One region of the Streptomyces sp. B15 genome, then DNA from elsewhere that is predicted to be linked to it. Evidence: riboswitches for the same ligand, from Rfam matches in the RefSeq annotation. Region 1 holds a riboswitch; each other region holds the start of a gene.
What was found. A riboswitch is a leader RNA that binds a small molecule or an ion and turns the genes downstream of it on or off. The one in region 1 is predicted to bind cyclic di-AMP.
Positions count from the first base shown of each region.

Region 2: it holds a riboswitch for cyclic di-AMP, as region 1 does, so the genes downstream of both, KBY19_RS37715 (transglycosylase family protein) here and KBY19_RS18035 (M23 family metallopeptidase) in region 1, are expected to answer to the same signal.
Region 3: it holds a riboswitch for cyclic di-AMP, as region 1 does, so the genes downstream of both, KBY19_RS29405 (LysM peptidoglycan-binding domain-containing protein) here and KBY19_RS18035 (M23 family metallopeptidase) in region 1, are expected to answer to the same signal.

Region 1 is NZ_JAGPXJ010000036.1:34,330-44,366, reverse strand. It holds gene KBY19_RS18060 (PrsW family intramembrane metalloprotease) at 1-41, shown strand, start outside; gene KBY19_RS18055 (DUF3427 domain-containing protein) at 210-3,332, shown strand; gene KBY19_RS18050 (NUDIX domain-containing protein) at 3,359-3,772, opposite strand; gene KBY19_RS18045 (PPOX class F420-dependent oxidoreductase) at 4,205-4,678, shown strand; gene KBY19_RS18040 (aldo/keto reductase) at 4,730-5,677, opposite strand; gene KBY19_RS18035 (M23 family metallopeptidase) at 5,934-7,199, opposite strand; cyclic di-AMP (ydaO/yuaA leader) riboswitch at 7,211-7,415, opposite strand; gene KBY19_RS18030 (PP2C family protein-serine/threonine phosphatase) at 7,535-8,740, opposite strand; gene KBY19_RS18025 (DUF4232 domain-containing protein) at 8,923-9,831, opposite strand.
Region 2 is NZ_JAGPXJ010000008.1:47,241-57,277, forward strand. It holds gene KBY19_RS06145 (CpaF family protein) at 1-713, shown strand, start outside; gene KBY19_RS06150 (type II secretion system F family protein) at 743-1,711, shown strand; gene KBY19_RS06155 (DUF5936 domain-containing protein) at 1,716-2,606, shown strand; gene KBY19_RS37700 (M23 family metallopeptidase) at 2,686-3,072, opposite strand; partial or broken gene KBY19_RS37705 (LysM peptidoglycan-binding domain-containing protein) at 3,241-3,360, opposite strand; partial or broken gene KBY19_RS37710 (hypothetical protein) at 3,368-3,430, shown strand; partial or broken gene KBY19_RS37715 (transglycosylase family protein) at 3,553-3,885, opposite strand; cyclic di-AMP (ydaO/yuaA leader) riboswitch at 3,891-4,100, opposite strand; gene KBY19_RS06165 (hypothetical protein) at 4,939-5,154, shown strand; gene KBY19_RS06170 (hypothetical protein) at 5,157-5,759, shown strand; gene KBY19_RS06175 (hypothetical protein) at 5,792-6,391, shown strand; gene KBY19_RS06180 (OmpA family protein) at 6,395-7,147, shown strand; gene KBY19_RS06185 (hypothetical protein) at 7,326-7,904, shown strand; gene KBY19_RS06190 (hypothetical protein) at 7,927-8,814, opposite strand; gene KBY19_RS06195 (hypothetical protein) at 8,961-9,182, opposite strand; gene KBY19_RS06200 (A24 family peptidase) at 9,392-10,037, shown strand, end outside.
Region 3 is NZ_JAGPXJ010000089.1:18,572-28,608, reverse strand. It holds gene KBY19_RS29420 (FtsX-like permease family protein) at 1-1,632, opposite strand, end outside; gene KBY19_RS29415 (ABC transporter ATP-binding protein) at 1,626-2,363, opposite strand; gene KBY19_RS29410 (helix-turn-helix domain-containing protein) at 2,551-3,150, shown strand; cyclic di-AMP (ydaO/yuaA leader) riboswitch at 3,673-3,848, shown strand; gene KBY19_RS29405 (LysM peptidoglycan-binding domain-containing protein) at 3,853-4,620, shown strand; gene KBY19_RS29400 (glycosyltransferase family A protein) at 4,849-6,840, shown strand; gene KBY19_RS29395 (alpha/beta hydrolase) at 6,853-8,136, opposite strand; gene KBY19_RS29390 (NPP1 family protein) at 8,348-9,166, shown strand; gene KBY19_RS29385 (DeoR/GlpR family DNA-binding transcription regulator) at 9,308-10,037, opposite strand, start outside.

The DNA.
Region 1 (10,037 bases):
CGACGACACCGATGTGGGCGGGGTATCAGGTGGGGCGGTGAGGTGCCTGCTGAGTCGCAGTCCTGAGTCGCGCCCCGTCTCCAGCCTGTGTTACAGCGGCCCTACGGCCAATGATGGCGGCGTCGCCCTGCACATTCACGTGATCAGGAGCCTCATGTCGTAGCCCGCTGGTACAACGTTCAGTAGAACTTGCGGCCCAGAGGGGGGACATGTCCGACTCGCGGAACCACGAGCAACTCATCGCAGGTCTCTATGAGCAGCTGATCACCCAACAGCTCCAGTCGCATCTCGATAAGTTGCGGGCCGAGGGATGGGCAACCGAGGAGGCTCCGGTCGCTCCAGACTCGTCTCCCCGCATACTGGCGCGCCACATCTCCGACGCCATAGAGGAGAAGCTAGCTGGGCTCTCTTCGCTTGAGCGAGTCGTCTATACCAATCTTCTACTAAAGCGTCTGGATAACGACGCCCCTCCGGGAGGATTGCTCGCTGATGGCCCCCGACAGTTGCTCGGGCTTAGTAAGGGGGTCGACAGCTCGCCTATGCCGCGCCCAAGCACTCCTATGTCGGAAGCGACGCTCATTACCAATCAGCGAGATGCGATGAAAATGGGGGAAGAGCTACGCAACGAGATCGTGTCAGCAGACGCCATTGACCTCCTCTGCTCTTTCATCAAGTGGTCAGGTACGTACCACATCCGGCCCGCCCTGCGCGAAGCCAAGGAACGTGGCACCCCGCTTCGTATCCTCACCACGACCTACATGGGGGCAACCGACCCGAAAGCCATCAATCGACTAGTTCGCGATTTTGGCGCGGAGGTTCGTATCAACTATGAATCCTCCGGTTCTAACGTACATGCGAAGGCATGGCTCTTTCATCGCAATACAGGTTTCCACACCGCGTATATCGGAAGCTCGAACCTGTCGAAATCTGCGCTAAGTACGGGGCTCGAGTGGAACGTGAGGGTCTCCCCTGTCTCCGCTCAAGGAGTCCTTGACACCTTCACGAATACTTTCGAAGAGTATTGGGAGTCAGGGACGTTTGAGCCCTACGACCCAGACACCGATAGCGATCGCCTTTCGGCAGCCATCCAGAAGCGCAAGTGGATTCCTATCGGTAATACGAAGGCGTCCTCAGAGAGCATAGCGCCGCTGCCACACCAGATGGATATGCTTGAGCGGCTCAAGGCAGAACGCGAAGTTCACAAGAAGACAGGTGCTCTACTAGTAGCCCCAACAGGCACAGGCAAAACCGTCATGGCCGCACTTGACTACAAGTCGCTTTGCGAGAAGAACGAAGAAAAACCCCGACTGCTGTTCATAGCCCATACGAAGGAAATCCTTGAGCAATCACTAGCGACGTACCGAAAAGTCCTCGGCGACAGCACTTTTGGAGAGCTCCACGTAGATGGCCGCAAAGCCGTAGAGCGAAAGCACATCTTCGCCAGCATTCAATCCTTCAGCAATGCGAGCTTCCGCGAATCATTCGAGCCTGGACACTTTGACGCTCTCGTCATTGACGAGTTCCACCACTCGGCGGCCAATACCTACAAGAAGGTGATTGATCGATTTCATGCAGGAGAGCGCATCTTGCTGGGACTCACAGCAACACCAGAGCGGCATGACGGCGAAAACGTACACGACCTATATTTTGAAGGTCGTATTGCAGCTGAAATGCGCCTCTGGGAAGCGCTCGACAGTGATCTCCTCAGCCCGTTTCACTACTACGGAATCGCCGACGACTCCGCTCAATTTGAGCACCTAAATTGGCGAGGAAGCGGTTACGACAGTAAAGAATTGACGCAGGTACTCCTGGCGACAGACGAGCATGCACGTCTGGTCTATACGGAGGTCTACGATAAAATTGTTGACCCCACGTCGATGCGAGCACTCGGCTTCTGCGTCTCCGTACAGCATGCTCGATTCATGGAGGAATATTTCCAGCAGCGCGGACTAAACGCTAAAGCGCTAGATGGAAGCACGCCCTCAAGTGACCGAGAGTCAGCTTTTGCTGGCCTGCGCAGTGGAACAATTCAAGCACTCTTCGCCGTCAACCTGTTCAATGAGGGGCTGGACATCCCAGACGTCGATACGCTGCTTTTCCTTCGGCCAACTGAAAGCGTTACTGTCTATCTTCAGCAGTTTGGTAGGGGACTACGGCGTAAGCCTCAAAAGGAATTCCTCACTGTTCTCGATTTCGTAGGCCATCATGGACGCGCATATGACTTTGAGGCACGCCTTGCCGCAGTCACTGGGCTACGTAAGAGCCGACTCATTAAGAGTATCGAAAACGATTCTTACGGGCTTCCTGACGGATGCGAGATCATCCTAGATCGCAAGTCCAAGGAATTGATCATCAGTAACATCAAAGCGCGCCTAAACTTCCCACAAATCGTCAAGGAGGTGAAGAAGAATCAGCCAGAAACCATCGCTCAATATCTCGAAAGCAGCATGCGAGATATCACAGATATCTACCGCAACGGCAACTCGTGGACCAAAGCACGGCGAAGTGCCAAGCTTCTCACTGAGGAGGAGCCGAAAGGCGAGGAAAAGCTACTCAAGCGCATGTCCAAGCTTCTGCATGTAGACGACCCCGAGCGCGCTGATGCTTACCACTCTCTCTTGAGCCTAGACGCACCGCGCTATGAGGACCTCTCGGCGACACAGCAGCTTTACGCTCGAATGCTGATCCTCAATCTGTGGGATGCGGGCTCACGGGATTCAGGCTTCTCCTCGTACCAAGAGGCTCTCGACCATCTCGCACACCAGCCGTTTGTCCGAGCAGAAGCACGAGAGATTCTTGAGTACGGCAAGAAGCGGATCGAACACTCCCCTATTTGTCTGGACCCTCCCCGTGACCAGCTGCCCCTCCGGGTGCACTCCACATACACAAGGGCAGAAATTCTCACGGCAATTGGTCAGACAACCTTCACGGGTCCTTGGCCCTCGCAGTCCCAATCTGGGGTTGAGTGGTGCCAAGAAGCCAACGTTGACGTCCTGTTCGTTACCCTGGTGAAGGAAGAAAAGGACTTCAAAGAAGATATCCGCTACAACGACTACGCGATCGACGCACGACTCTTCCACTGGGAATCACAGAAGACTACGGCCCCACACACGAAGAGTGGAATTCGCTACCAGACTCACAAAGAGTCCGGATCAGAAGTATTCCTCTTCGTGCGAAAGTATAACAATAACGAGGTTGGCGCGGCCCCGTTCACATTCCTGGGGCCGGCTGAATATGTGAGCCATTCCGGATCGAAGCCCATGCAGATCAACTGGAAATTGCAACACGATGCGCCGGGAGAAATCTTGTCCTACTCCCCTACGCACACATAGGAAAACGATATCTCAGCGGTCTGCTGTCACTCCGTCGTTCCGCCCAAACGGCGCACGACCTCTTCCACAAACGGCAGATCTTGCTCCAGCCAGTCCACGTCAAATGCCTGCTCACGGGCGAGCCAACGCAGCTCATCATGATCCTGCAGGGGCTGGGGTTCGCCCTTGCGTAGAGGCGCCCACCAGGCGTGCAAGACGAGATCCGCCTTGAGCTCCCACTCACCCGGAAGACGGTCCTCGACCTCGACCTCGACTCCGAGCTCTTCCCGCAACTCCCGTACCAGGGCTGCTTCAGCCGACTCTCCTGACTCAACCTTCCCTCCCGGCAACTCCCACCTACCCGCAAATTCCGGTGGGGCTGTCCGACGCGCGGCAAGAAACCGTCCCCCGTCAACCACTGCCCCTGCCACGACTACGCGCTTGGCGACACGCTCACTCATGTCTGCAAGCCTATGGCTTTGCTGCGCCTGCCGGATTCGGCCTCCGACAGCAAGAGTGATTCACCCAGGGAGTACATCCGGTGGCTCCAGCAACTCCAAGGGCGCCGCGGCGCGGTCGTCCACCACCAGACGGAGAGGCGAGAGGCCGTATGTACGGCCCGGGCTTACCCCTGCTCAGCCGGTCACGGCTCGATCTGTGGCCCTTCGCCAGGCGGCCAACTTGGCTGCGTGCCCGGTGCTTGGGCTGATTGTTGTCGCCCGACAGGGCATACGCTGGTGGTGTGGGGACGGTGGTCTCATGTCCACAGGCTTGGCAGGGGGTTGGTTGAAGGCGATGTGTGGTGTACCGCGGATGACCACATCCTCAAGTTGCTTCGCGGAGCTTTGGATTGCCATTTGTCTCTGAAGGCAAACCATTCCAGGAGGATCCCTATGACCGGAACGGGTAACACAGGCGGCGCGGAGGAAAATGCCGAGCAGGCGGAGGGCGTGTTGCTCGGGCTGTTGACGGAGTACGACCGCGGGGTGCTCGCCACGCTGCGGCGGGACGGCAGGCCGCAGCTCTCGAACGTCAACCACACCTATGACCCGGAAAGGCGGCTGCTGCGCGTCTCCGTCACGGCGAACCGCGCCAAGGCGCGGAATCTCGCGCGGGATCCGCGGGCCAGTTACCACGTGACGAGCAGCGACGGGTGGGCGTGGACGGTGGTGGACGGGACGGCGGAGCTGACGCCCGTCGCGCGGGATCCGCACGACGCGACCGTCGAGGAGCTGATCGAGGTCTTTCGCGCGATCCAGGGCGAGCACCCGGACTGGGACGAGTACCGGGCCGCCATGGTGGCGGACCAGCGGCAGGTGGTGCGGCTCGGCGTCGAGCGGGTGTACGGGCAGCCGCGGCGGGGCTGAGCCGGCGCCCAGTCCCGCCCGACTCCCTCCCTGTCCCGAGGCCGGGGAGGGTTACGCCGACGCGTCCGTGAGCAGGCGCAGTTCGTCGTTGGTGAGCCGCAGGTCGGCCAGGGCCATCAGCGCGGGCAGCTGTTCGACCGTGCGGGCGCTGGCGATGGGGGCCGTGACGGTCGGCTGGGCGGCGAGCCAGGCCAGGGCGACGGTGGCCTCGGAGACCTGGTGCGCGTTGGCCACGGTGGTCAGCGCGGCGAGGACGCGCTGCCCGCGCTCGGTGGCGAGGAGTTGGGCGGCGTTGCCGGCGCGCGCCCCCTCGGGTGCCGCCTCACCCGGACGGTACTTGCCGGTGAGGAAGCCGGACGCCAGCGCGTAGTACGGCAGTACGGCGAGGGATTCGCGCCGGGCGAGCTCTTCCAGCTCTCCCTCGTAGGTGTCGCGCGAGACCAGGTTGTAGTGCGGCTGGAGCGCCACGTACCGGGCGACGCCTTCCCGGGCGCTGAACGCGAGCGACTCGTCGAGGCGGGACGGCGAGATGTTGGAGGCCGCGATCTCGCGGACCTTGCCCTCCCTGACCAGGTCGTCGAGAGCACCGATGATGTCGGAGACCGGCACCGACTCGTCGTCGAAGTGCGTGTAGTACAGATCGATGCGGTCGGTCCGCAGTCGGCGCAGCGAGTCCTCGCAGGCGGCCTTGATGGTGGCCGGGGCGAGCCCTGTGTGGTCGGGGTGACGAGCGACCTTGGTGGCGATGACGACACCGTCCCGTACGGCCGAGCCGCGCGCGGCGAGCCACTCGCCGATGACCGTCTCGGACTCGCCCCCCTGGTTGCCCTCCACCCAGGCCGAGTACACGTCGGCCGTGTCGATGGTGTTGCCGCCGCCGTCGGTGTAGGCGTCCAGCACCGCGAACGACGTGGGGGTGTCGGCCGTCCAGCCGAAGACGTTGCCGCCGAGCACGAGCGGCGAGACGGACAGCTGACCGATCTTGTTGTCGGCATTCATCTGCATGCCGCGACCGTAACGCGGTGGCGGACGGTGACACAGACCGCGCACCGGGCCGCCCCCGGCGGCCCTTCGGCCCTCAGCCCATCAGCCCATCGGGTCGACGGGCCGAGGGGCCGAGGGGCCGAGGGGCCGAGGGGCCGAGGGGCCGAGGGGCCGAGGGGCCGAGGGGCCGAGGGGCCGAGGGGCCGAGGGGCCGAGGGGCCGCAGCGGACATGGCACTCGGGCGGCACGGGACATCGGCACCCGCACCGCCTCAGACGTTGACGCCCTTGTCGCGGAGCCACGACAGCGGGTCCACCGGATCGCCGCCACCGGCCCGCACCTCGACGTGCAGATGCGGGCCCGAGGAGTTTCCGGTGGAGCCGACGCGGCCGATGACATCGCCCGTACCGACCTTGTCGCCCGCCGACTTGGTCATGGACGACAGGTGGCAGAACCACAGTTCGGTCCCGTCCTCCAGCTCCAGCACGATGCGGTAGCCGTACGAACCGGCCCAGCCCGCCTCCTTGATCGTGCCGCTGTGGACAGCCCTGACGGGGGTGCCGTTGGGCGCGGCGAAGTCCTGGCCGGTGTGGTCGTTCTGCCACATGCCGCCTGCCTGCCCGAACCCGGCGGTGAGCTGGTACGAGGCCAGCGGCGCCGTGTAGCTGCGGGCGAGCTCGGCACGGCGCCGGGCCTCCGCCTTGCGCTGCTGCTCGGCAGCCCGTTCGGCGGCCTCCCGCTTCTTCTCGGCCGCTGCCTCCCGCGCGCGTTCGGCCTCGGCCTTTTCCTCGGCCTTCTCGGCGTCCGCCCGCTTCGCGGCTTCCGCCGCCGCCTCGCTCGCCGCCTGCCGTGCGGCCTCCTCGCGGGCCTCCTCGTCGGCGGCGGCACGGTGCTGTTCGGCCTGGGCGAGGATGCGGGCCCGCAGCGCCTCGCCGGCGTCGGTCCTGCCCGCCGCCTTGTCCTCGGCGGAGAGCCCGGCCTGGGTGAGGGGACCGGCGGACCCGTCCCCGGTGCCGTCCGATCCCGTGGCGCCGTCCGTTTCGTCGTCGGCGACCAGGGCGCCGATGCCGGGCAGGTCCTCGGCATCGGGCAGCTGGTCGGGGAGGTCGCGGACGGCGTCGGCCGCCGTGTCCAGGTCCGGCACGGATATCGCCCCGGGGTCCTTGTCCTGCGCGGTGGCCATACCACCGGCACCCACCGCCGCGATCATGCCGACACCGAGTACGGCACCGCCGCGCGCCATACCGCTGGCGCGCTGCTTGGCGACCCGGTGCCGACCGCGCAGGGACCGGGTGGACTCCTCGGTGGGGTTCCACTCGTCCCACGGCTCGCCCTCCGTCGGCGCCTCGGACGGTACGTGGGGACCGGCGGACCGGGCGGGGGCGGCCGGCTGCGCGGCTGCGGAGCCGTACGGGGTGGAGGGGGTGGAGGGGGTGGAGGGGCCATAGTTGGTGGGGGTGCCGGCGCGGTCGAGGTGCGGGTCGTACGCGACGACCTCGGGGGCCTGGCCGGCGAAGCCCTGCGTTCTGGAGGCCACGGGGGCGCTCTCCTTTCCTTCCTTCTCGCCTACCGGGTTAGCTGACGGGTTCGGAGCAGGAAGGTCTCCTACGGGCGTCCTCACGCAAGGGCGTCCGATTCACCCCATCCTCCTCGTCCGGCTGACGAGAAGGGGTGGTTCCCCGGTTCCCACGGTGCGGTCCAGGCAGTTGGACGCTGCTGGTGCCCCGTATGCGGGATTCGGCGACGGCGCACGGTGCCGTCTTCCGTGACGACAGTGACGACCGTGCTGCGTTATCGGACGTTAATAGAACAGTGGCTGTGATTCCAAGCTGTTCCCGGTAATTGGCGGTGGCCGCCCGGTCCGCCGGCGTCCTACGGGGTCGAGGAATCGTGGGCGACGGCGAGCAGTGCCAAGTCGTCCACCGAACGGCCACCTGTGTGGGCCGCGACGTCGATGAGCACCGTCTCCAGCAACTCCTCGGGATGGGCGAAGTAGCTGTTGGACAGCCGTTCGACCGGGTCGTAGAAGTCGCCGGCGGAGTCGCGGGCCTCGGACAGGCCGTCGGTGTAGAGGAGCAGCTGGGCACCCCGGGGAAAGGGAAACTCGTCGATGTGCTCCGGCCACGCCCCCAGATCGGACATCCCGAGCGGGAGCGCAGGAACCGTCGGCTCCAGCAGGGACGCGTTGCCTTGGTGCAGCAGAAGCGGTGCGGGGTGGCCCCGGTTGACGAGGCGCAGCACGGAGCCCCCGCCGCGCGCGGGGCCGCCACCAGCTGTACTGCCGGAGGCGGCCGGAGCTGTGCTGCAGGAGGCGGCCGGACTGCCTGACGGGCCCGAGATCTCCACCAGCACGGCCGTGCTGAAGCCCTCCAGCCCTGCCGTGCCGGGCTGGCGCCGTCCCTCCCGCCGGAGGGCCCGGTCGAGCCGGACGGCAACGTCGGAAAGCGTCTCCTCCTGTTCGGCGGCCTCACGGAAGACCCCCACGAGGAGGACGACGGCGGCCACCGAGTCGAGTCCTTTGCCGCGTACGTCACCGAGCAGCAGCCGTACGCCGTACGGGGTCTCCTCGGCCGCGTAGAAGTCCCCGCCGACCCGGGTCTCGGCCTGTGCCGCACGGTAGCGGGTGGCCACCGCCAGGTCGCCGACATGGGAAGGCGGAGCGGGCAGCACGGCGAGCTGGACCGCCTCGGCCACACCGCGCGCCGAAGCCAGTCGGCTGCCGCTGCGTCGCAGCACATAGTTGACGCCCACCGCGAGGACGGAGACGGTCAGATTGGTGACGGACCTGGCCTCGGCCTCGACAGTGCTGCCCGTGTCGTGGAAGAAGGCGAACAGGATGGTGGCGCCGGAGGAGAGGACACTCGTCAGGACGGTGCCCCAGAGGGAGAGGACGGCCGCGGCAGCCAACGGGGCTGCGGCGAAGGGGGCCGAGATGGCCACATCCCTGGGTGTCGCCAGTTCCAGCACGATGCCCAGGGCGAACAGCACAGCGGGAAGCTGCCGCGCCACGCGCCACAGCCGTCCGCCGCTGTCGTCGTACCCGGTCGCCGTCTCCGTCCCGGCCTGCCTCTGCCGCACGCTCCCAATCTCGCCCCAGAGAGGGCTCCCGGCCAGTCGGGAGCGCTGGAAGTGGGTACGGGCGGGATCCGTACCACGCGGCAGGCCCGACCACCTGTCGGCGTACGCCATCCAGGAATCGGACGGGGGAAGGGGACCGGAAGGGGAAGGCGTGAGGGGACGGGAGGGGGGAGCGGGAGGGATCAGCCGCCGGTGCCGGGGGCCAGCGGGCCGATCTTGGGTACGGACGCCTTGCCGGTGTTCGTGACCGGTCCGCCGGACCAGGGCACCCGCAACGAGGCCCGCTCGTCGGGCGGGGTGATCTTCGCGGCGCTCGGCGTGACGGTGGTGACGTTCGTCATCTCGGGGTTGGTGTACGAGAGCGAAGCCCATGCGCTCTTGCCGGGCGACAGCTTGACGGTCCGTACCTGGCCGCCCGTCCGGTTCGGGTCGAAGGAGACCTGCTCGCCGCTGCTGTTGACGAACGCGAGCCCCGGGTATCCGCGTACGGTGCACGTGCTGTCGGACCGGTTCGTCAGGATGACGGCGAAATTCTTCTGTCCGGCACCCGGATGGTTCCGCCCGAAGGAGGCCTTCAGGTCCGAGGTGTGGCACCGGGACCCGGAGGCGGACCCCGAGCCGCTCCCGCCGGACGAGGAGGAGGCCGAGGAGGACGAGTCGTCGCCGCCCGAACCGGATCCGCCCGACCCGTCCGAGTCGCTGCCCTCCGAACCCCCCGCGGCTCCGTCCTCGCCGCTGCCGGCCTCACTGCCGCTCGTGCCGTCACCGCCCTTGGAGGCGCCGTCCGAATCCTCACCGCCTGCGGGCGTGGCCTCGCCGCTGACCTTGTGCGGGTCGGGTTCCGAGTCGTTGCTGCAGCCGACCACCAGGGCGCCCGCCGCCAGCACCGCCGTCGCGGCGGCGGCGACACGAGCCACCCGGCGGCGCCGCCGGGACGGGGCGTATCGCGCGCCGGGCGGCGAGGTCTGCGGAGTCGACGAAGCCGACGAGGCCGACGAGGCCGACGCAGCCGACGCGTGCGGCGAGATCCGTGGGAGCTGCGGGGTCGAGGAGAGCTGCGGGGTCGTCGTCGGGTCCTGGCGCTTCGTCATGGCTGCCGTCACTCCCTGGTCGTCGCGTCTCGCGGTCGTCCAACTGCCCGGCGGCATCACACGCTTGCCGGCTCTCGTACCCAGCGTGTCCCCGGGCCTTCGCGCCGTACACCGCGTTAGATGACCGGCTTGGCGGGAAAGTTCACGGCCGCCGCGACCTTTTTTCACAGGCCCCCGATGTGGGGGACACGGTGCTGGGGCAGATG
Region 2 (10,037 bases), on a different contig from region 1:
CCCGCTTCAACGTGATCGTCTCCGGCGGTACGGGCAGCGGCAAGACGACCCTCCTCAACGCGCAGTCCGCGCTCATCCCCGAGCACGAGCGCATCATCACCGTCGAGGACGCCGCCGAACTCCAGCTCCAGCAGCGGCATGTGATCCGGCTGGAGACCCGGCCGCCCAACGTCGAGGGCAAGGGCCAGGTGACCGTCCGCGATCTGGTCCGCAACTCGCTGCGCATGCGCCCCGACCGCATCATCGTCGGCGAGGTACGGGGCGGCGAGACGCTGGACATGCTCCAGGCCATGTCCACCGGCCACGACGGCTCGCTGGCCACGGTGCACGCCAACAGCGCCGAGGACGCCCTGATGCGGCTCCAGACCCTCGCCTCCATGTCCGAGGTCGACGTGCCCTTCGAGGCCCTCCAGGACCAGATCAACTCCGCCGTCGACGTGATCATCCAGCTGGCGCGACTGGCGGACGGCTCCCGCAAGATCGTGGAGATCGCCCTGCTGGCCTCGCACGGCCGCGAGTCCTTCCAGATCGCGACGGTCTCCCGGTTCGCGGCCCGGCCCATGGGCCCCGACGGCCGGGTGCACGGCACCTACGAGCATCTGCCGCTGCCGCGCCGCGCCGCCGACCGGCTCCAGCTGGCGGGCGAACCGGTGCCCGCCGCGTTCGGCGTCGCCCGCTCCGACGACCAGCTCGCCACCCGGGAGGCGGTGTGAGCACACAGACCCCCCACCGGTTCGCGACCCTGGCGCTGGACTCCGCAGCCGCTGCGCAGTTCGCACTCGGCGCCGCCCTGGCTGCCTGCGCCCTGGCCACCGCGGGAGTGCTCCTCTACTCCTCCGGACGTGCCCGCCGCCGGGACCTGATCGAACGGCTCAGCCGGAGCGAGGGGCCCGCCCTCGCCCTCCCGCCCGGCAGCGGCGGCAGACGGCGCCGCTTCACCGGGGTCGACCGGCGGGTGCGCGCCACCGGACCGGGCCGCCGCCTCCAGGCGAAGCTGGCCACCACCGGACTCGACCTGACGCCCGGCGAGTACGTCGTCTACCTGGCGGGCCTGGTGGCGGTGGTGTGGATGCTGGCCTCGTCCGTCCTGGCCCCGTTCTTCGGGCCGATAGCCGGACTCGTCGGCGTACTGGCCGCCAACGCCTTCCTCAACCAGCAGCGGCAGCGCCGCACCGAGCAGTTCATCAACCAACTGCCCGAACTCGCCCGCATCCTCGCCAACGCGACCTCGGCGGGACTGGCGCTGCGCACCGCCCTGGGCATGGCGGCCGAAGAACTGGAGGCCCCCGCCGGGGACGAACTGCGGCTGGTCACCGACCAGCTCGCCGTCGGCCGCTCCATCGACGACGCGTTGAACGAACTCGCCGAGCGGCTGCCCTCCCGCGAACTCGTCGTCCTGGTCACCACGCTGGTCCTGGCCAACCGCGCCGGCGGCACCATCGTCGCCTCGCTGCGCAACCTCACCACCACGCTGGAGGAGCGCAAGGAGACCCGGCGCGAGGTGCGCACCATGCTCGCCGAGGTCAACGCGACGGCCTTCACCATCCCGCTGCTCGGCCTCGGCGCCATGCTGATGATGAACTCGATGATGCCGGGCGCCCTCACCCGGGTGACCGGCAGCCCGGTGGGGCAGGTCGCCATGGTCGTCGCCGTCGGACTGTTCGCCGCGGGGTTCCTCGTCATCCGCCGTCTCGGCCGGATCGAGGTGTGAGCACATGATCGCTGTCGGACTGGCCACCCTCTGCGCCCTGGCCGTGTACGGCGCCTTCGCGGGCATCCGGATGTACCGCGCCGAGACCCGGCTGCCGCCCGACCTGGCCGTTGCGCTGGAGGTCGGCGCCACCCGCACCACCAAGGGCGAGGCCGCCGTCGACCGGCTCGGCATGCGCCTGGCACCGCTGGTGCTGCGGCTGATGGGGCCCAAGCAGGTCGCCGCCAAACGCCGCAGGATCGACCAGGCCGGCAACCCCGGCGGTCTCACCCTCCAGCGGTACGCGGCGCGCCGCGCCGTCTACGGCATCTTCGGCGCGCTGATGGCCGTGGTGGGCCTGTCGGCCGGCAGCCTGTTCTTCACCGTACTCGTGCTGGCCTTCGGCTGGTTCGCCGCCGATCTCGCGATCCGGCAGGCGATCAAGGACCGCCGGCGCGTCATCGAACGCACCCTGCCCGACTTCCTCGACGTGCTGGCCGTGGTGGTCTCCGCCGGGCTCGGCTTCCGGCAGGCCCTGGAGCGCGTCGCCGACCGTTACCGGGGGCCGTGGGCCGACGAGCTGCGCATCACCCTGCGGCAGATGGACATGGGCGTCAGCCGCCGCCAGGCCTTCGACGAGCTGCGCAGACGCAACGCCAGCGACCAGGTCGACCAGTTCGTGACGGCGCTCCAGCAGGGCGAGGAGCTCGGCGCCCCCATCGCCGAGACGCTGATCCAGATCGCCACCGACATGCGTCGCACCGACGCCCAGAACGCGCGGCGCAAGGCGGCCAAGACGGTGCCCAAGGCGACGATGACGACGATCGCCTTCCTGCTGCCCGGCACCCTCATCCTCATCGTCGCCACGTTCATCCTGGGCTCGGACACCGACTTCGGCGCCGTGCTGGGGGGCTGACGCGGCTGCACGGCACACCCGGCATCGGCCACCGGTCCCGGAGGGGAGCAGGACCGGTGGCCGGGTCATATGTGCCGGGTCAGAGCGAGACGCCGTGTGCCCGCAGATAGGCGACGGGGTCGACGTCCGAGCCGTAGTTCGGAGTCGTGCGCACCTCGAAGTGCAGGTGCGGCCCGGTCGAGTTGCCGGTGCTGCCGGACAGCCCCAGCTGGGTGCCCGCACCGACCTGCTGGCCGACCTGGACGGAGAGCGAGGACAGGTGGCCGTACTGGGTGTACTTGCCGTCGGCGTGCCGGACGACGACCTGGTTGCCGTACGCGCCGCCGTCGCCCGCGGCGACGACCTCGCCCGCGGCGACGGACTTCACCGGCGTACCGCTGGCGGCCGAGAAGTCCACACCGGTGTGGTGGCCGCTCGACCAGCTGCCACCGGCGGCCCGGTACGGAGTGCTGGTGCCGCCCGGCACCGGCCGGACGTGACCGCCCTGGGCGGACTCGGACTTGGCGGCGGGCTCGGGGGCGGACTTCTCGGCGCCGCCCTGCGCCGCGGCGCCTTCGTCGCTGCTGCCCTGCGCCTCGGCACCGGAGTCGCTGCCGCTCTTCTCGGCCTCGGCCTGCGCCTTCAGCGACAGCTTCTGCCCGGGCAGGATGAGGTCCGGGTCGGCACCGATCACCTGGCGGTTCGCGTCGTAGACGGTCTTCCAGCCGCCGGAGACGTCGTGCGCGGTGGCGATCTTGTACAGGGTGTCGCCGCTGACGACGGTGTACGACTGCGACGGCTGCGACTTCTGCGACGGCTGCGACTTGTGCGGAGCGGACTTCTCGGGGGCCGCCTGCTCGGGCGCCGACTTCTGCTGCGGCTCGGCGCTGTTGCCGCCGCCGTCCGGGTCGACGTCCGGGGCGGGGCCGCCCGCGGTCAGGCCACCGGCACCCGCGCAGGCCCAGGCACCCGGGCCCTGCATGGCCAGCAGCTTCTCGGCGACGGCGATCTGCTGGTCCTTGGTGGCCAGGTCGGCGCGCGGCGCGTACTTCGTACCGCCGGCCGCCTGCCAGCTGGACTGCGAGAACTGCAGGCCGCCGTAGTAGCCGTTGCCGGTGTTGGTCTGCCAGTTGCCGCTCGACTCGCACTGGGCGACCTTCTCCCAGGTGTCGACGGAGGCGGCCTGGGCGTTGCCGGACGCGAACAGTGGCAGCACGACACCGGCGCCGCCGGCGGTCAGCGCGAGTACAGCACCGCGCCTGAGACGGCGCTGGGACTTTCGGGCATGCTTTCCGGACATAGGGGAGTTCCTCTCCTACGCCTACGAGGTGAGCTGTCGGATTCGGGCTGGAGCAGTAGCCCGGCCGCAACTGCCATGCCCTGTGCGGGCGCAGTCCCGGCTTCACCCCAAGCCCCGTCGGATCACCGATCCTTCGGGGCACTTACCTGGTTCCCCCGCTCCTGCCAACGGTGGAGTTCTCGCAGACCAGCGGCAGGACTCGGCGTCTGGTTGCGCACTGCCGCACGTCGGGCGCGACAGCTCGGGCACCTTAAACACACATATTTCCGGGGGACAAGAAAATGATCGTCGAGAGATCGGACCGGTAATGCGACGCATTTCACGGTCGGTTCGAATTCCTTGATCGCATTCCGCGGTTGCGCTGCGGTAATACCCGAGAGTGAGCCGGTGGGCACGAAAGGGGAAACGCCCTCTTTCCGTCCGGCCTGTGAGGCGACTCACGGCGGCGAACCCCATCTCCGGCTTCTTTCCCTTTGCGAAGTGAGCGGGAGGCGAGGGGGATTGATGCGAGTAACGGGAGATCTGACCGTTTGGTGGGAGAATACATGATTCTGTCCCACCTGCGGTCCGGATGTGGAAGGGGTGCGTTCGGCACCTCGCTCGCTATGGTGAGAGGCGCCCCGCCCACCGTCCGGCTCCGCCCAACACCCCGGCCCCACAGGCGCGTTCCGGGAACGCGCCGTACCGCTCGCTCCGTCGCCATGACCCGTCGAGAGGAGGGGCGTCGGTCAATGTCCGGCTCACTCCCCGCCTTACGGCAGGTCGGAACGCGCACGACCGCACCGGTTCCCGCCTCGGCCGCCGCACCGGTTGCCGGTCCGGTTCCCGTCCACCCCTTCGCCACCGCAATGAGTTGTGGCACAGTCTGCATTCGGGCAGCGACTGTTAGCTACACCGCGGGGTGGCGACGGGAGGGGGCGCACGACGTGACACCACGCTGCTGCCGCCCCCAAGAGGGCGGCCACGCGGGACGGGTGAACCGGAACGACCGGAAAGACATGGGGGCGTACCCCTGTGGGGGTACCGAGTCAGCCAGCAACGGAGGAGAACCCGATGTCGAACGCCACGCGCGGGCGCGTCCGCGCCCGCCTCGCCCTCCTGCGAGGACATACGCGGGGGCGGCCCGGGGATCGGGGCGCCAACTCGATCGAATACGCCGGCATCGTCATCCTCGTCGCCGGCATCATCCTGGCGATCCGCGCGCTGGGGCTCGACTCGATGATCTCCGGAGCCATCGCCAACGCGGTGAGCGCGGTACTGGGCGGCTGACCGTGCGCCGGCTGTCCGGTGACGGCGGGCAGACGGTCCTGCTGTACGGCGCGGTGATCGCCGGGCTGCTCTTCCTCGCCTTCGCCTTCTTCGCGGTCGCCCAGGCCGGAACGGTGCGCAACGGCGGCCAGACGGCGGCCGACGCGGCGGCCCTCGGCGCCGCCGAGGACGACCGGCAACAGCTCTTCGACGGCTTCCTGGACGCACTCGGCGACGAGGAGGGCCGGCAGGAGTGGCTGGACGCCGTCGCCCCGCTCAGCGGCGACGGCTGCGGCGCGGCAGCACATTTCGCCGACCGCAACCGTTCCGACCTGCTCAGCTGCGATCCGGTCTCCCGCGAGGGCGACGACGGCTACCGCGTCAGCATCGAGACGCGGTTCGACACGGGCGACACGATCATCCCCGGCACGGACAACAAGACCGCCAAGGCCACCGCCACCGCGGTGATCAGACCACGGTGCGAGGCCGACGGCACCGAGAAGACCACGAACGCCGCCGAGGAGATCGAGCTGGTCTGCGGCGGCGAGGAGCTGACGATCGACCCCGAGGACGAGGGCCGCGACCTGAAACCGTCGGATCTCTTCTCGGTGGTGCTGGTCGAATGACGAGCGAACGACGAACGAGAGTCGAGTACTCCATGAATCTTCGGCGCGTCCTGCGGGCTCGCAGGGGTATGACCGCGGTGGCCCTGGCGGCCGGACTGGTCCTCACGGCCGCGGGCTGCGGCGGGGGCGGCGACGGCGACGACGCCAAGGAGCCCAGGCCCTCCGAGAAGGCAGGCGACCTCCAGGGCGGCGGGGACGGCGGGGAGTCCGGCGGCTCCACCGGCGGCGAACCGTTGGCAAAGGTGCGAGGAGGCGATGACATCACCCTCACCGTCGACTCGGCCCGCCGCGAGACGGGCGGCTTCGTGACGCTCACCGGAAAGGTGACCAACGGGAGCGGCAAGGCCTGGGTGGCGCCCGGCTGGGAGGGCGACGAGTCCGAGCTCGCCCTGCGCAACAAACTGTCGGTCGCCGGCGCCAAACTCGTCGACCAGAAGGGCAAGAAGCGCTATCTCGTCCTCAGGGACACCGAGGGCCGGTGTCTGTGCACCTCGTTCGGCCAGCCGATCCAGGCGGGCGACTCGAAGACCTGGTACGCGCAGTTCCCCGCGCCCCCCAAGGGCAACGACAAGGTGGAGTTCCAGATCGCGGACATGCCTCCCGCCGACGTCACGATCGGTGGAGGGGAGTGAGGGATGGGCTTCACCAGGCGACAGCTGACCAGAGCCGTGACGTGCTCGTCCTTCTCCGCCGCGCTCGTACTCGGGGTGTGCGCCCCGTCCGCGCGGGCGGAGGACCCGAGCCCCGGGCCGACGCCCTCCATCCCCGACATCGCCACCCAGTACCCCACCGACAACCCCACCGGCCTGCCCACCGGTCGGGCGCCCTCCCTCCCCGGGGAGAAGGGGCCGGGTGATCCGGGGTTCAGCGAGCCGCCGGACAACATCGGGGACACCGAGGAGCCGGTGGAGGTGGACGCGAAGGCGGACGGGCTGCGGCTGGCCGGCGGAGCGAAGCTGGCCGAGCCCAAGGTGCTGGACATCAAGTTCGTGACCGAGGATCTGGGAGGCGAGGAGCGCCGCGAGGACAGCACGGCGAAGACGAAGTTCACCCTCCAGGTGGAGGTGCTGTTCCCCAAGAACAGCGCCAAGCTCAACAGCGGGGCGAAGGCACGCATCAAGACCATCGCTGACGAGATCGACAAGCAGCAGAGCACCGAGGTCAACGTCTTCGGCTTCACCGACGACCTGGGCTCCTACGAGCACGGCAAGACGCTCTCCAAGAAGCGTGCCACGGCCGTCCAGACGGAACTGTCCCAGCGGCTGGGTTCCGAGGTGAGCTTCAACGTGCGGGGTTACAGCGAGGACTATCCGGTCGCCGACAACAGGACCGAGGAGGGCCGCGCGAAGAACCGCCGCGTCGAGGTGTCCTTCCCGAAGAAGGACTGACCCGCCGCGCGAACCCGCGCCCGCCTCCGCGTTGTCGCCGCTGCGGGCTTGCGGGCTTGCGGGCTTGCGGGCGGGTTCGCGGCGCCGGATCATGAGCGGGGCCGGTCCGGGTGGGCCGGACGACCGGTGAGCGAGGGGCGGTTCGGGCGTGGGGAGTGCGGCGACGGAAGCCGACCCGGTGACCGGAGAGACGACGGCGACGGCGACGGACGGTGACGCTCCGAGCGGCGAGGCCCCGGATGACGCCCCGGACGGCATAGCGCGCGGCGGCGCCCGGCTCCGGGGCTGGACGGTCGGCTGGCCGGCGGGACTCGCACAGGCGCTCGGCGCGGCGGTGCTGCTGATCACGGAGTTCGTACGGCAGGACGTCGCGGCCCTCGGTGCGAAAGTGCCGAAGGGCGCCCGTCTGCCCGACTACGCCGCCGACTTCCCGCACCTCGTGGACACCCTGGACGGCCAATGGTGGTTCCGGACGGCCGAAGCGGTGCGGGACGCCGTCAGCTTCGGGGAGCCGCGCGCCGCGCTGTGGGCGGCGGTGTGTGCCGCGCTGGTCGTACGCCTCAACGTGGACGGTCCGCCCCGCACCCAGTGCTTCCTCTCCCTCGCGGGCGCCGGCTACTGCGCCGTCGCGGCGCTCTCCGCGGTCCCGTTCCTCGTCCTGGCGGGTGCGGCGCTCCCCTTCGCGCTGCTCGTCGGCGCGCTGGCGGTCGTACTGGCGACGGCCGCTCCGGGGGCCTGGCGCCGCCTCACCGGATGAGCGGGCCGACGACGGCGGGGTGTCACTCGGTGGCGTCCGCCGTGCACAGGGTCCGATCGCCGCCGTCGATCCGCCACGTCCAGTAGCGCGAGTGCCCCTGCGAGTCGCCCTCCCGGCAGGGGGCCGGCTCGTCGTGGACACCCGTGATCTTCAGCAGCCTGTCGTATCTGCCGGTGCCCGAGGGCGGTTCCGTCGAGCACGCGGGCGCCGACATCAGCGCGGCGCGCACTTCGCCGCCCTTCGATTCGGCCAGCAGGCACTGGTCGGTGCGGAACTGGCGGGTGATGCAGAGCGTGGTGTCGCCGTGCGTCCAGGTGGCGCGCCCGTTCCCGGTCGGGCACGCGCGGTGCGGCTCGCCGCCGGCACCGGCGCGGCGTACGGCCGTCACCCGGGTGTAGGCACGATCGTCCCCGCAGGGCACCCGGGTGGCCTCGGTGGGCGCCGGACGGCTCCACCCCGAGCCGTTGCCGTGCACCGTCAGGCACTGTCCTGCCCGGACCGAACGGAAGGCGCGCGCGGCGGAGTCGGACTCCGGCTCTGTCCCGGAGCGCGGCCCGGCGGGCGAGGGCGCCCCGGTGGGCGGGTCGGGCAGTGCGCCGCCGGGGCCGGTCCCGGGAGGGGAGGGCGTGGGGGCGGGTGGGGTCGTGGGGCCTCGGCCGTCTTCGGGGGAGGGCTGCGGGTGGGCGGGGACGTCGGTGGCGCCGGGCGAGGGCCGGACGGCTTCCGCGCCGTCCGCGTAACCGGGGGTACTGACGACCCTGGGGAGGATCAGCGTCGCGAACAGCGCTCCGGCGACCAGCAGTCGCCGCCTGCCGCGCCGGGCCCGCTCCTGGGGACCGTCGCTGTCGTACTCGACCTCCGGCGCGCGCTCCGCCCGTTCCGATCGCCGCCACAGTCCGCGTTTGTGCACCGCACGCTCCGTCTCCCCATGGGCCCGCGCCCCCCGCGCGTGCCGCTCACCCGTACATGCTTGCGGATCAACGGGCGGGTGACGAGACCCCGTTCTTGGCGGCGAGCGGGAAGCTCACGGAGAGGAGATGGCCAAGGCGGCGGCCCTCACGCCGCCTTGACCATCTCGGCACGAACGGCGCGCTGCCACTGCCCGCGCAGCCGGTCCAGCTCGGCGAGTGCTTCCTTGGACCAGAGGGTGCGGCCCGCGACGTACTCCCTGATCGCCTCGTTGGCCGCGGTGACGGAGAGCTCCGGCGAGGGCGCACGGCCCGCGTCGGTCGCCCGGGACCGTCCGGGCTCTCCGGGCCCGGTGGAAGTCGATGTCATACGGACTACAGTACGGCCCCCCACTGACAACGGCAGTTGGATAACGAGGCGCCCGGGACGGCCGGTTGGTGCTGCGTCGCAGGTGTCGGCGCTGTCCGGCTCCGAGATGCTCCGACCGGGTGTGAGATGAATCGCTCCGGAACCCCTCCGTACGGGCGAGTACGGAGCCGTCCCGTAAGCCCGGGGTAAGCCCGACGTAAGCTCGCGGTGTGCCGTTGCTGGAGTGGACAGCGATCGTGGCCGCCGCCGCTTACGGTGCCGCGGCCGGCTCTCTGCTGCCACGCGCCACCTACCGGCTCTCCGTGGAGCCCGGGGAGCCGTGGCGGCGCAGTTGCCCGCAGGGACATCCGCTGGGCGGGGGAGTGCGCGGCGCATTGGGCCCCGCCACGTGCGACGCGTGCGCCGCGAGCCAGGAGCCTCAGGAGGCGTACGGACGTGGGCGGCGCGCTCCCGCCGTATGGGGGGCACTCAGCTGCGCCGGGCTGACGGCGGCTGTCGGACTGCGCCCGGAACTGGCGGTGTGGCTGCTGGTCGTGCCCGTCGCCCTGCTGCTCGCGACGGTCGACCTCGCGGTGATGCGGCTGCCGGACATGCTGACCCTGCCGCTCGCGGCCGGCACCGCCGCCCTGCTGGGGCTGGCGGCCCTGCTGCCGGACGCGGGCGGCAGTTGGCGCCGGGCGCTGTGGGGCGGTCTCGTGCTGGCCGGGGCGTTCCTCGTGCTGTTCGTGATCAGCCCACGGGCGGTGGCCTTCGGCGACGTCAAGCTCGCGCTGTCGGTCGGGGTAGCCCTTGGGTGGTACGGATGGGGGGTGCTGTTCACCGGAGCCTTTCTCGGCTTTCTGTCGGCAGCCGGCT
Region 3 (10,037 bases), on a different contig from region 1:
GGAGGTCGGGGAGATGTCGGTGCCGGCGACCCGGCGCAGCCGCTGGAGCGTCGCCTGGTCGAAGCCGCCTTCTTCGGTGGGGGTGACGACGAAGTCGGCCGCGGTAGCGGTGCGATTCTCGGTGGCCTTCGCCGCGTTCAACGTCGCCGTCGCTCCCAGCAGGGAGCCTGCCAGAGCCACCGTGACCAGCACGGGCGCCGCGAGGGCCGCCGTCCGTCCGGCCCGGGTGTCGGCGTTCTGCCGCATCAGCATTCCCACCGCGCCCGGCAGCCGGGCGGGAAGCCAGGCGATCAACCGGGTCAGCGGGCGGACCAGCAGCGGGGCCAGCAGCGCCACCCCGGTGATCAGCAGCATGGGCCGGGTGACGTACGTCTTGCGGTGCAGCAGGTCGCCGGGGTCGGCGGCCAGGGAAACCGCGAGGGTCCCGGCAGCGGCCAGCAGCAGGACCGTACCGCACACCGCGCGGCTCATCGGCAGGGCGCGGGATTCCACGGAGGCTTCCCGCAAGGCCTCGGTCGGCGCGGTGCGGCCGGCCCGCCAGGACGCGACGACCGCCCCGCCGAAGGCCACCAGCAGCCCGGTCCAGAAGGCGACGTGGTACGGCCAGACGTGGTCCTGGATGGTGAACCAGCGCGGTGCCAGATCCTGGTCGACCACCCAGCGGGCGAGCACCGGTGCGCCCCGGGCGCCGAGAGCGCAGCCGACCGCCGAAGCGGCGGCACCGACGAGCAGCGCCTCGAAGAGCACCGTGCGGCGGACCTGGGCCGGGGTGGCTCCCGCCATGCGCAGCAGCCCGAACTCGCGGCGGCGCTGGGCCACCGCGAACGCGAAGGTGGAGGCCACCACGAACACCGAGACGAAGGCGGCGACACCGCCTGCCGTGCCGAACAGGGCGTTCATCGCTGTGACGGCCTCACTGTCCCGCTCAGGGTCCGGGTCGGCGAACCGGCGGGCGTCCCCGGTGAGGACCCGTACGCCCTCACTGCCGTGGACCGCCGCGCGTACGGCAGCCGGATCGTCGGTGTCGACGACCAGTTGGAGGCTGCGCGGCGCCAGCGCGGCAGCGCGCCGGTCGGTGTAGAAGACGGCCTTCTCGAAGCCGAGCCCTCCCACGACGCCGACGACCCGTACGGCTCCGTCTGCGGTGGGCAGCCGCTCGCCGGGCTGTACCGGCCGACCGCCGCGCCGGGTCCAGTCCTCGCTGACGACCACCTCGTCGCCCGCCCGGGGCTCGCGTCCCTGCTCCAGGTGGTACGGGGCGAATGCGGCGGTTGACCAGGGGTGGCCCACCAGGTCGCCGGGGCCGCCGTCGACCGGGACATCGAACGACCGGTCCTCCACGACCCGCCCCAGCTTCTTCAGCCGGGTCTTGACCCGGTCGGGGACGGCGCGGGGCTGCGCCAGCTCATGGGTGCGCTCTCCGATCGAGGTGGGCACGCTGAGGGTGTCCGCGCCCTTGACGACCACGGGGGCCGCGGCGAATCTCTCCGGCTCGCGCTCCGGAGCCTGCAATGACGACGCCAGCGCCAGCCCCATGACGGCGAGCAGCCCCACGCCGAGCGCCAGCGCGACGAAGCTGCCGACGAACCCGGCCCAGCGGGTGCGCAGGGTGGTCAGCGCGATGTTCAGCACGCCAGGTCCTCCAGCTCCGCCATCTGCGCGGCGATCTCCTGGGCGGACGCCGCACACAGCTCTCCGTCGACCCGGCCGTCGACGAGGAAGACCACGCGGTCGGCATAGGAGGCGGCGACCGGGTCGTGGGTGACCATGACGGTGGTCCGCCCCTCGTCGCGGACCATGTCGCGTAGCAGCGTGAGGACCTCGCGGCTGGTCTGCGAGTCGAGGGCTCCGGTCGGCTCGTCACCGAAGAGCACCTGCGGGCGGGTGATCAGCGCGCGGGCCAGCGCGACCCGCTGCTGCTGGCCACCGGACAGCTCCGAAGGCCGATGCCGCACCCGCTCCCCGAGTCCGACCTGCTCCAGTACCTCCCGTATCCGGGCGGGGGCCGGTCGACGGCCGGCGAGCCGCAGCGGAAGGGCAACGTTCTGCCCGGCGGTCAGGGACGGCAGCAGATTGAACGCCTGGAAGACGAAGCCGATCTGCCGGCGGCGCAGGAGCGTCAGCCGGGTCTCGCTCAACCCCGTCAGCTCGGTCCCGCCCACGGCGACCGAGCCCGATGTGGGCCGGTCGAGACCGGCGGCGCACTGCAGCAGCGTGGACTTGCCCGAGCCGGAAGGCCCCATGACCGCGGTGAACGTGCCGTGCTGGAAGTCGAGCGAGACCTCGTCGAGGGCAGTGACGGCGCCACCGCCTGTGCCGTATCGGCGGGTGACGTGCCGCAGCTGGACCGCTTCGTGAGCCATGTATCCGTCCTGACGTACTCGTGATGGTGGCCGCGCGCACTGTCGCCGCACGCGTCGGGCGCCCGGGGGCGGGGCACCGGGAGATCGGCTCCGCGGCAGGCGCTGGAGCCGCGAGGCGGTCACAGCATTGCAGAGAAAGTTCTGCAGAGGAAGCTCTGCAGAGGAACGTCTGCGCTAGGGTCGGTATATGACCGAGCCACTGGAAGAGGACGGCCCCGCCGCCGTCCAGCAGTCGCCTCGCACCGTCAGCGACCCCGCGACCCTCAAGGCGCTGGCCCACCCGCTGCGCCGCAAGATCCTTCGCCGGCTGGCCACCGAAGGCCCCGCGACGGCCACCGCACTCGCCGCCGTACTCGGCGAGAACACCGGGACGCTCAGCTACCACCTGCGCCAGCTGGAGCGAGCCGGCTTCATCGAGGACGACCCCGACCACTCGGCGAACAGCCGCGAGCGCTGGTGGCGGGGAGTGCGTGGACTGGACGTGCGGCGCCCGCCCCAGGCCGACCTGTCGGCCGCCGAACGCGCCGTGGTCGGCGAACTGGACCGGCTGCGCATGGAGGAGGACATCGAACTGGTCCACCACTACACCCTCCAGCCACCCGAGGAGGAGTGGGGGCGCGGATCACGCAGCACCCTGCATCTCACCCGGGAGGAAGTGCAGCAGTTCCACGACGCGTATCTGGAGCTGCTGCGGCGCTTCCAGCGGCCCCGCGACGACGCCGGGCCTGGCGCACGGCCGGTCGCCGTCCGCTGGTTCACCGTTCCACTCGACGACCCGGAGCAGTGACAGCTCGACGCCTTCGAGCATCTCGGGAAGCGTCACCACCTCGGCCGCGCATGCGGCTCACGCGATGAAGACCGCGCGCGGCCGAGGCGGGAGAAGAATGTACGATGGCGCTTAGTAGAAACGCCTACCGATCGAAACTCCCGGTCTCAAGGGAGCTGCTGGAGACCTCCTTCATCGGCTTTCAGCTGCAATGTCCGGAAATACAAGACTTGCCGCTCCCGCTCATCCGCTGTGTCGGGAAACACATCGAAAGCACCGAGACACGGACAAGATCTTCTGCCGGATCGTCAAGAACCTTTGCGGCGCGAGTTCTTCGGAATACGGCCCCGATTCGCCACTTTACGCTCAGAAAATGATCCACCGCATAGCGTTGATGAATTGCGAGATCATTTTCCGGAAGCGGCCCGCAGGTGAATCGAGCGCCTTGATCCGGGCAATCCATTATGTTTCCGTGTCCTCGCTCCGGCCTCCGTAAACGGCCGGAGTTCCCATGCCGGGGCGCCGAATCCTGCCGCCCGGCGAGGGAAATTCGCACCAGAACCGCGCGGCAGGAGCGGGGGACCCAGGTAAGTGCCGTACCGCATCCAGCGGCCCGGCTAGGGGTGAAGCCATGCCCGTAGCGCCCTCGCGCACGGGAATGGCCGGGCCACTCCAGCCCGAATCCGACAGCTCACCTCGCAGGCGCTAGGAGAGGACACCCCCATGTCTCGTGGCCGTCATGCCCGTCATCCGCTCAGCGCCCGCAGCATTTCCCGGCTTTCGATCGTCCTGGTCGCCGGCGGTGCGGGAATCGCCGCTCCCCTGCTGACCGCGGGCAGCGCGCACGCCGCCCCCGCCCCGGCCAAGGTGCAGCAGCAGGCGCAGTCCGCCCAGGCGGCTGCGCAGACGAAGACCGAGCAGGAGCCCAGCTCCTACACCGTCGTCAGCGGCGACACCCTGTACAAGATCGCCGTGGACCACGACATCAAGGGCGGCTGGTCCACCCTGTACAAGGCCAACAAGGAGACGATCGGCGGCGACGCCGACCTGATCCGCCCCGGTCAGAAGCTGACCCTGGACACCGCCTCCGCGCCCGCCGAGCGGAGCAGCAACTCCGAGCGGGCCGACCGCAGCTCGGCCGAGCGGACCGGCAGCGTGCACAAGACCCAGTCGACCAACCTGGACGGCTGGATCAACGAGGCGCTGACCATCATGAAGCAGCACGGCATCCCGGGCACCTACGACGGCATCCACCGCAACATCATCCGGGAGTCCGGCGGTGACCCGAACGCCATCAACAACTGGGACATCAACGCCCAGAACGGCACTCCGTCCATCGGCCTGCTCCAGGTGATCAAGCCGACCTTCGACGCCTACCACGTCGAGGGCACCGTCTACGACCAGCGCGACCCGGTCGCCAACATCGTCGCGGCCTGCAACTACGCGGCGGACCGCTACGGTTCGATCGACAACGTCAACGGCCCTTACTGAGCCGTAACCCCGATCGCGGCGGCTGCCCCTCACCCTCACCGGGTGACGGGCAGCCGCCGCGTCGTTTCCGGGCACGGCGGGCCGCCGGCTTCGGGGCCGCGCGGCTCGGGCGACGCGCCGGCGCGGGCACCGGGCCTGAGGCCGCACCCTCCCGCCCGGGAAAGGCCGGGTTCACCCGAACGCCGCCTTCTCCTGGCGTCGGTGCGCCCGAATGGGCACTGTCTACCCATGAATGTTGCGAAACATCTGGTAAGTGTCATAACTCCCGCCTACAATGCGCTGCCCTACGTCAAGCGCTGCGTTTCCTCGGTCGCGCACCAGTCGCTCGGCCCCGGTCGCATCGAGATGATCGTCGTGGACGACGGCTCCACGGACGGCACCGCCGCCGAGCTGGACCGGATGGCCGCCCGGCATCCCCGGCTGCTGCGGGTGATCCACCAGGAGAACTCCGGCGGCCCTTCCGCCCCGCGCAACCTGGCCCTGGACCTCGCCCAGGGCGAGTACGTCTTCTTTCTCGACGCGGACGACTACCTGGCTCCCGAAGCGCTGCAGCGGCTCACCGTGACCGCCGAGGAGAACAGCTCCGATGTCGTACTGGGCAAGATGGCCTCGGTGGGGCGCAGAGTGCCGCGCTCCATGTTCCGGGCGAACCAGCCCGACGCCGACCTGTTCACCTCCCGGGTCTACTGGGCGCTCTCCGTCCAGAAGCTCTTCCGCAAGGAACTGCTCGACCGGCTGCACCTGCGCTTCCACACGGATCTGCGGGTCGGCGAGGACCAGCCCTTCACCGCACTCGCCTACTTGCGCGCACACCGCATCTCCGTGGTCGCCGACTACGCCTGCTACTACCTCGTGCGGCGTGGTGACGGCCGGCATCTGACGTATACGAACAAGACCGAGCCGACCCTCGACTCGCTCGGCCGGGTGTGTGAGCTGCTGCGGAGCGAGTTGGCCCCCGGGCCGCAGCGCGATGCCCTTTTGGAGAGGCACTTCGCGGTGGAGCTGAAGGACGCCTTCAAGTTCCTGGGCACCGAGACGGAAACGGCGATCCAGCAGCGCGAGTTCGAGCGGATGCGGAAACTCGTCGCCGAGCACGACGGCGATGCGTTCTGGCCCCGGCTGCCTCCGATCCAGCGGCTGCGCTGCCATCTCACCCGGCACGGCGACCTGGCCGAGTTGTTGGCCCACACCTGGTCGGACAACAGCAAGCTGCCGTTTCGTATCCATATCTCTCAAGGAAGAGCACTGGCGCACTATCCACCTGATCGTGACAGCCGTCCCCGAGGCACTACCGCGTTGTTCGACGTGACGGAGCACCTCACCCTCGCCCACCATGTATCCGCATTCTCCTTCACCGGTAACCGACTTCGCCTCAGCGGTCACGCGACGTTGCGCAAGAGTGAGCACCACAACGAACACGGCAATGAAAGCAGAAAGACGCTGGAGGTCTTCCTCCAGCACCGTGGAGAAGGCGCCGGGAGACGCCATGCCGAAATCCACCTCACCGAAGACGCCTTCGAGGCGGACCTGGATCTCCTCGGCGGCGAAGGGAACGACGCACCACTGGCCGACGGTTTCTGGGACCTGTACCTACGCCTCACCGTGAACGGGCTCAGCAAAACCGTGCGGCTGGGAAACCAGCACGACCCGAACGCCGGTGCCTGCCCGTTCACCTGCCTGACCGACGACGGCACCGGAGGAATACGGACAGCCAGAATCTACTGGACGTCCTTCGGCAATCTCAGCCTGCGGCTTCAGCACGTACCAGCAGCCCGGCTCGGCAAAGAACTGCGCCTCGAACCCGAAGTCGCCGCGTGGCGCGGCCCGGTGCTGCGGATGAGCGGCCGGACGAACCTGCTCGGTCCACCACCGGGAACAGCCCTCCTTCGGCTGGCGACGGCAGACGCCGAGGCCGACTTCCCGCTGACGCTCGGGGACGACGGCCGGTTCACGGCCGAACTGCCTCTCGGCGCCCTGTCCCCGGGCCGGTGGACGGCCGGGCTGCGGATAGCCGCCGCCAACTGGCGCCACGACCTCCCCTTGCGGCAGCCGGCCCTGCCGCCCGGCACGGCGCGCTGGCGCCGTGGACTCGTCCCCCGGTACGCCAAGGCCGTGGCCGCCGCCCCGCTCACCCTCCGGGTGGGTCGGGTGCCGCTCCTCCGCGACGTGCTGCGTCTGGTCCGTGCCAGGCGTCGCAGGCTCACCAAGCGGCACTTCTGACCCACCCCGTGGTCACGGTGTGTGGAAGGCCACCTCCGGGTTCCCCTTCGAGGGGCCGTCCAGCAACGGCCGGGGCAGACCGCGCAGATGCCGGTCGAAGAAGGCCGTCACATACCGGGTGGTGATCTCACCCGAGCGCTTCCCGGACAGCGGCGCCGAGGGATCGGTGACACCGGCCTGCCCGCCCAGGATCGGTATGTCGATGAAGGTGAAGTGCCCGGAGTCGGCGACCGTGAGCCACCGCTTCCAGCCGTGCAGCCGCTCCCAGGTCTCCGGCCACGTCGTGTCCCGGGCCTGCGGGCCGTGGCCGTCTCCGGTGCCGAGCATGAGGACCGGGCGGCCGGTCGCCGCCTGCGGTACCGGGGCGAAGAAGGTGCCGTCCAGGTTGGCGGCGGCCCTGATACGGCGGTCGGTACCCGCTGCCACTGCCGCCGCGTTGCCGCCGAGCGAGTGGCCCGCCGCCCCGATGCGCCGCGGGTCGATGAGCGCCGCGTAGTCGGGGGACCGCTTCCGCCCTTCCGGTGCGTGCCGCCCGTCCCGCGCAGGGCGCGTCAACTCGTCGACGACGAAGGAGATGTCGGCCGCCCGGTTCCGCGCCGCCCGGCCCAGCAGCTTCTTCTCCCCCTCGTCGGTCGGCGCGGCCTCGACGGTCTCGCATGCGACGCAGGTCAAGGTGCGTGCCGCGGCCTTGTCGGCACGCGCGGCGCCCCGGTCCGTGAAGGTCGTGCCGAAGGATTCGTAGGCGTGGTCCAGCAGCGCGACGACGTAGCCCTGTGAGGCCAACTCCTCCGCCAGCGTGGTGAGGGTGGCGCGGTGCAGGGTGAAGCCCGGGGAGAGCACCACGAGCGGGTGCCTGCCCGGTGCGGGGCGGGCGCCGAAGCGGGCGTTGGTACGGACCGAGGCGAGCCGGTCGGCCGGGAAGGATTTGTCCAGCTTCAATCCCTTGAGCAGCAGTGCCGCTTCCTCGGCCGACAGATACGGCGCGGGTGCCGACTGGTCGCCGCCGCGCCGCGCGGGGTAGAAGACCGAGACCATCACCCGGCGGGCGCCCGCCGACGGCACCCAGGGATCGCGACGGTCGCGGTCGACCAGGGACAGGGTGTCCCGTCCGACCGCCCACGCCCCGGTGGGCCTCGGAATGGACAGACGGGTGTCGCTTTTCGCGGCGGTTGCCGCCGAGGCTGCCGGGCGCGCGTCGGCCGTCGACGGGCTCTCGACGGAAGCGCAGGCGGTGGCTGTCGGGGTGAGCAGAGCGGCGGTCAGGACAGCGACCGCCGCGCGGTGTGTACGGATCATGGCCGGGAGCCTAGGAACGCGCGCACCGTCCCGGGCAGCTACGAAAGGCGGGGGGCTTCCTGACTTTCGTCAATGAGCGGGGGGCTTCCTGCCTTTCGTCAATGACTGGCGGGCAGTTGGGGCGCGACGTACGAAGTTCGCCCTCTTGGCAGGGGCGCCGACTCACGGCAGCGTGAGCCGAGCATCTCACCCCCCACCATGGAGTGCGCACATGAGAGAGGCGAAATCCGTGCAGGACGCCCCTGCCGGCCGGTCCCGCCGAGCCGTCGGATGGGTCAGGAAGGCCCCGGCCGTCGTGGTCGGGGCCTTCGCTCTGGTCGTCGGGCTGCCGGGGACGGCGCTGGCCGATCCGCCGCAGTCGCTGCCCATGAACGCGACCGAGTTGGAGAAGACGTTCCAGCCCGCCTACGACTACGACACCGACGGCTGCTACGCGACCCCCGCCATCGGCCCGGACGGCACCATCGCCCCGGGCCTGAAGACAGGCGGCGACGTCAACGGCAACTGCCGCGACGCGTCCGACTTGGAGAACACCAACGGCTACTCCCGCACCAAGTGCAACAACGGCTGGTGCGCCCTGGTCTACGCCTCCTACTTCGAGAAGGACCAGGCGGCACTCGGCGGCGGGAGCGCCGGGCACCGGCACGACTGGGAGCACGTCGTGGTGTGGGTGCACAACGACCAGGTCGAGTACGTCTCGACCTCCAACCACGGTGGATTCACCGTGCACCACAAGGACGCGCTGCCCTTCGAGGGCACGCACCCCAAGGTCGTCTACCACAAGGACGGGGTGAGTACCCACTGCTTCCGCGCCGCCAAGAACGACGGCGGTGACGAGCCGCCCGAGAATCACCGGGGGACCTGGCAGTTCCCCACCCTGGTCGGCTGGGACGGCTATCCCGAGGGGCTGCGCGACAAGTTGACCGGGGCGGACTTCGGCAGCGCCACCCTGGGCATCAAGGACGACACCTTCAACAGCCATCTGGCCGCGGCCGTGCCGGACGGCATCCCCTTCGACCCCGGCGCCTGAGACAGGACCGGACGCGGGGCGGTGGCCGCTGCTGTGCACGAGGCAGCACACCGGCGGGCACCACCCCGCAGGCCCCCCGCGTGGTCCGCTTCTGCCGACCGCCGCAGCTCGCCCTGCGGGCCGACCGCTGCCGCTTCCGCGTCAGTCCTGCGCCTCCCCCGGGGGCGGCGCCGGCTCTTCGACGGGCTCGGCACGCACCACCCGCACCCCCCGTTCGGTGAACTTCGCCACCTGGTCCGCGTCGGCCGCCGCGTCCGTCACCAGTGTCCAGCCCGCCGGCAGCGCGGCCCACGCGTGGAACGGGGCCCGGCCGAGCTTCGCCGCGTGCGCGAGTACGTAGGTGTGTGCGGCCCGACGCGCCATCAGCTCCTTCAGCCGCGTCTGGCGCAGCTCCGCCTCACAGATCCCGCCGTCCGCCGTCACCCCGTCCGCCGACAGGAAGACCCGGTCGAAGGTGAGCCGCTCCAGCGCCGCTTCGGTCAGCGGGCCCACGAAGGCCTGGCTGACCGGCCGCCAGGTCCCGCCCAGGCACTCGACATGGACGGTCTCGACGTCCGCCAGCTCCTGCAGCGCCGTCAGACCGGTCGTGGCCACGGTGAGGTCGTCGACCGTACGCAGTTGGTGCGCCAGCGCACCCACCGTCGACCCCGCGTCCAGCAGTACGGTCTCGCCCGGGCGCACCTGGGCCGCCGCCCAGCGGGCGATGGCCCGCTTCTGCTCGTACGCCTCTCCCGTGCGCTGCCGCAGCGACGCCTCCGGATGTGCGGTCAGCGCCATGGCCCCGCCGTACGTACGGGCCAGCCGGCCGTCGGCGGTGAGCCGGGCGAGGTCGCGGCGGATGGTGGAGGCGGTCACGCCGAAGTGCTGCGAG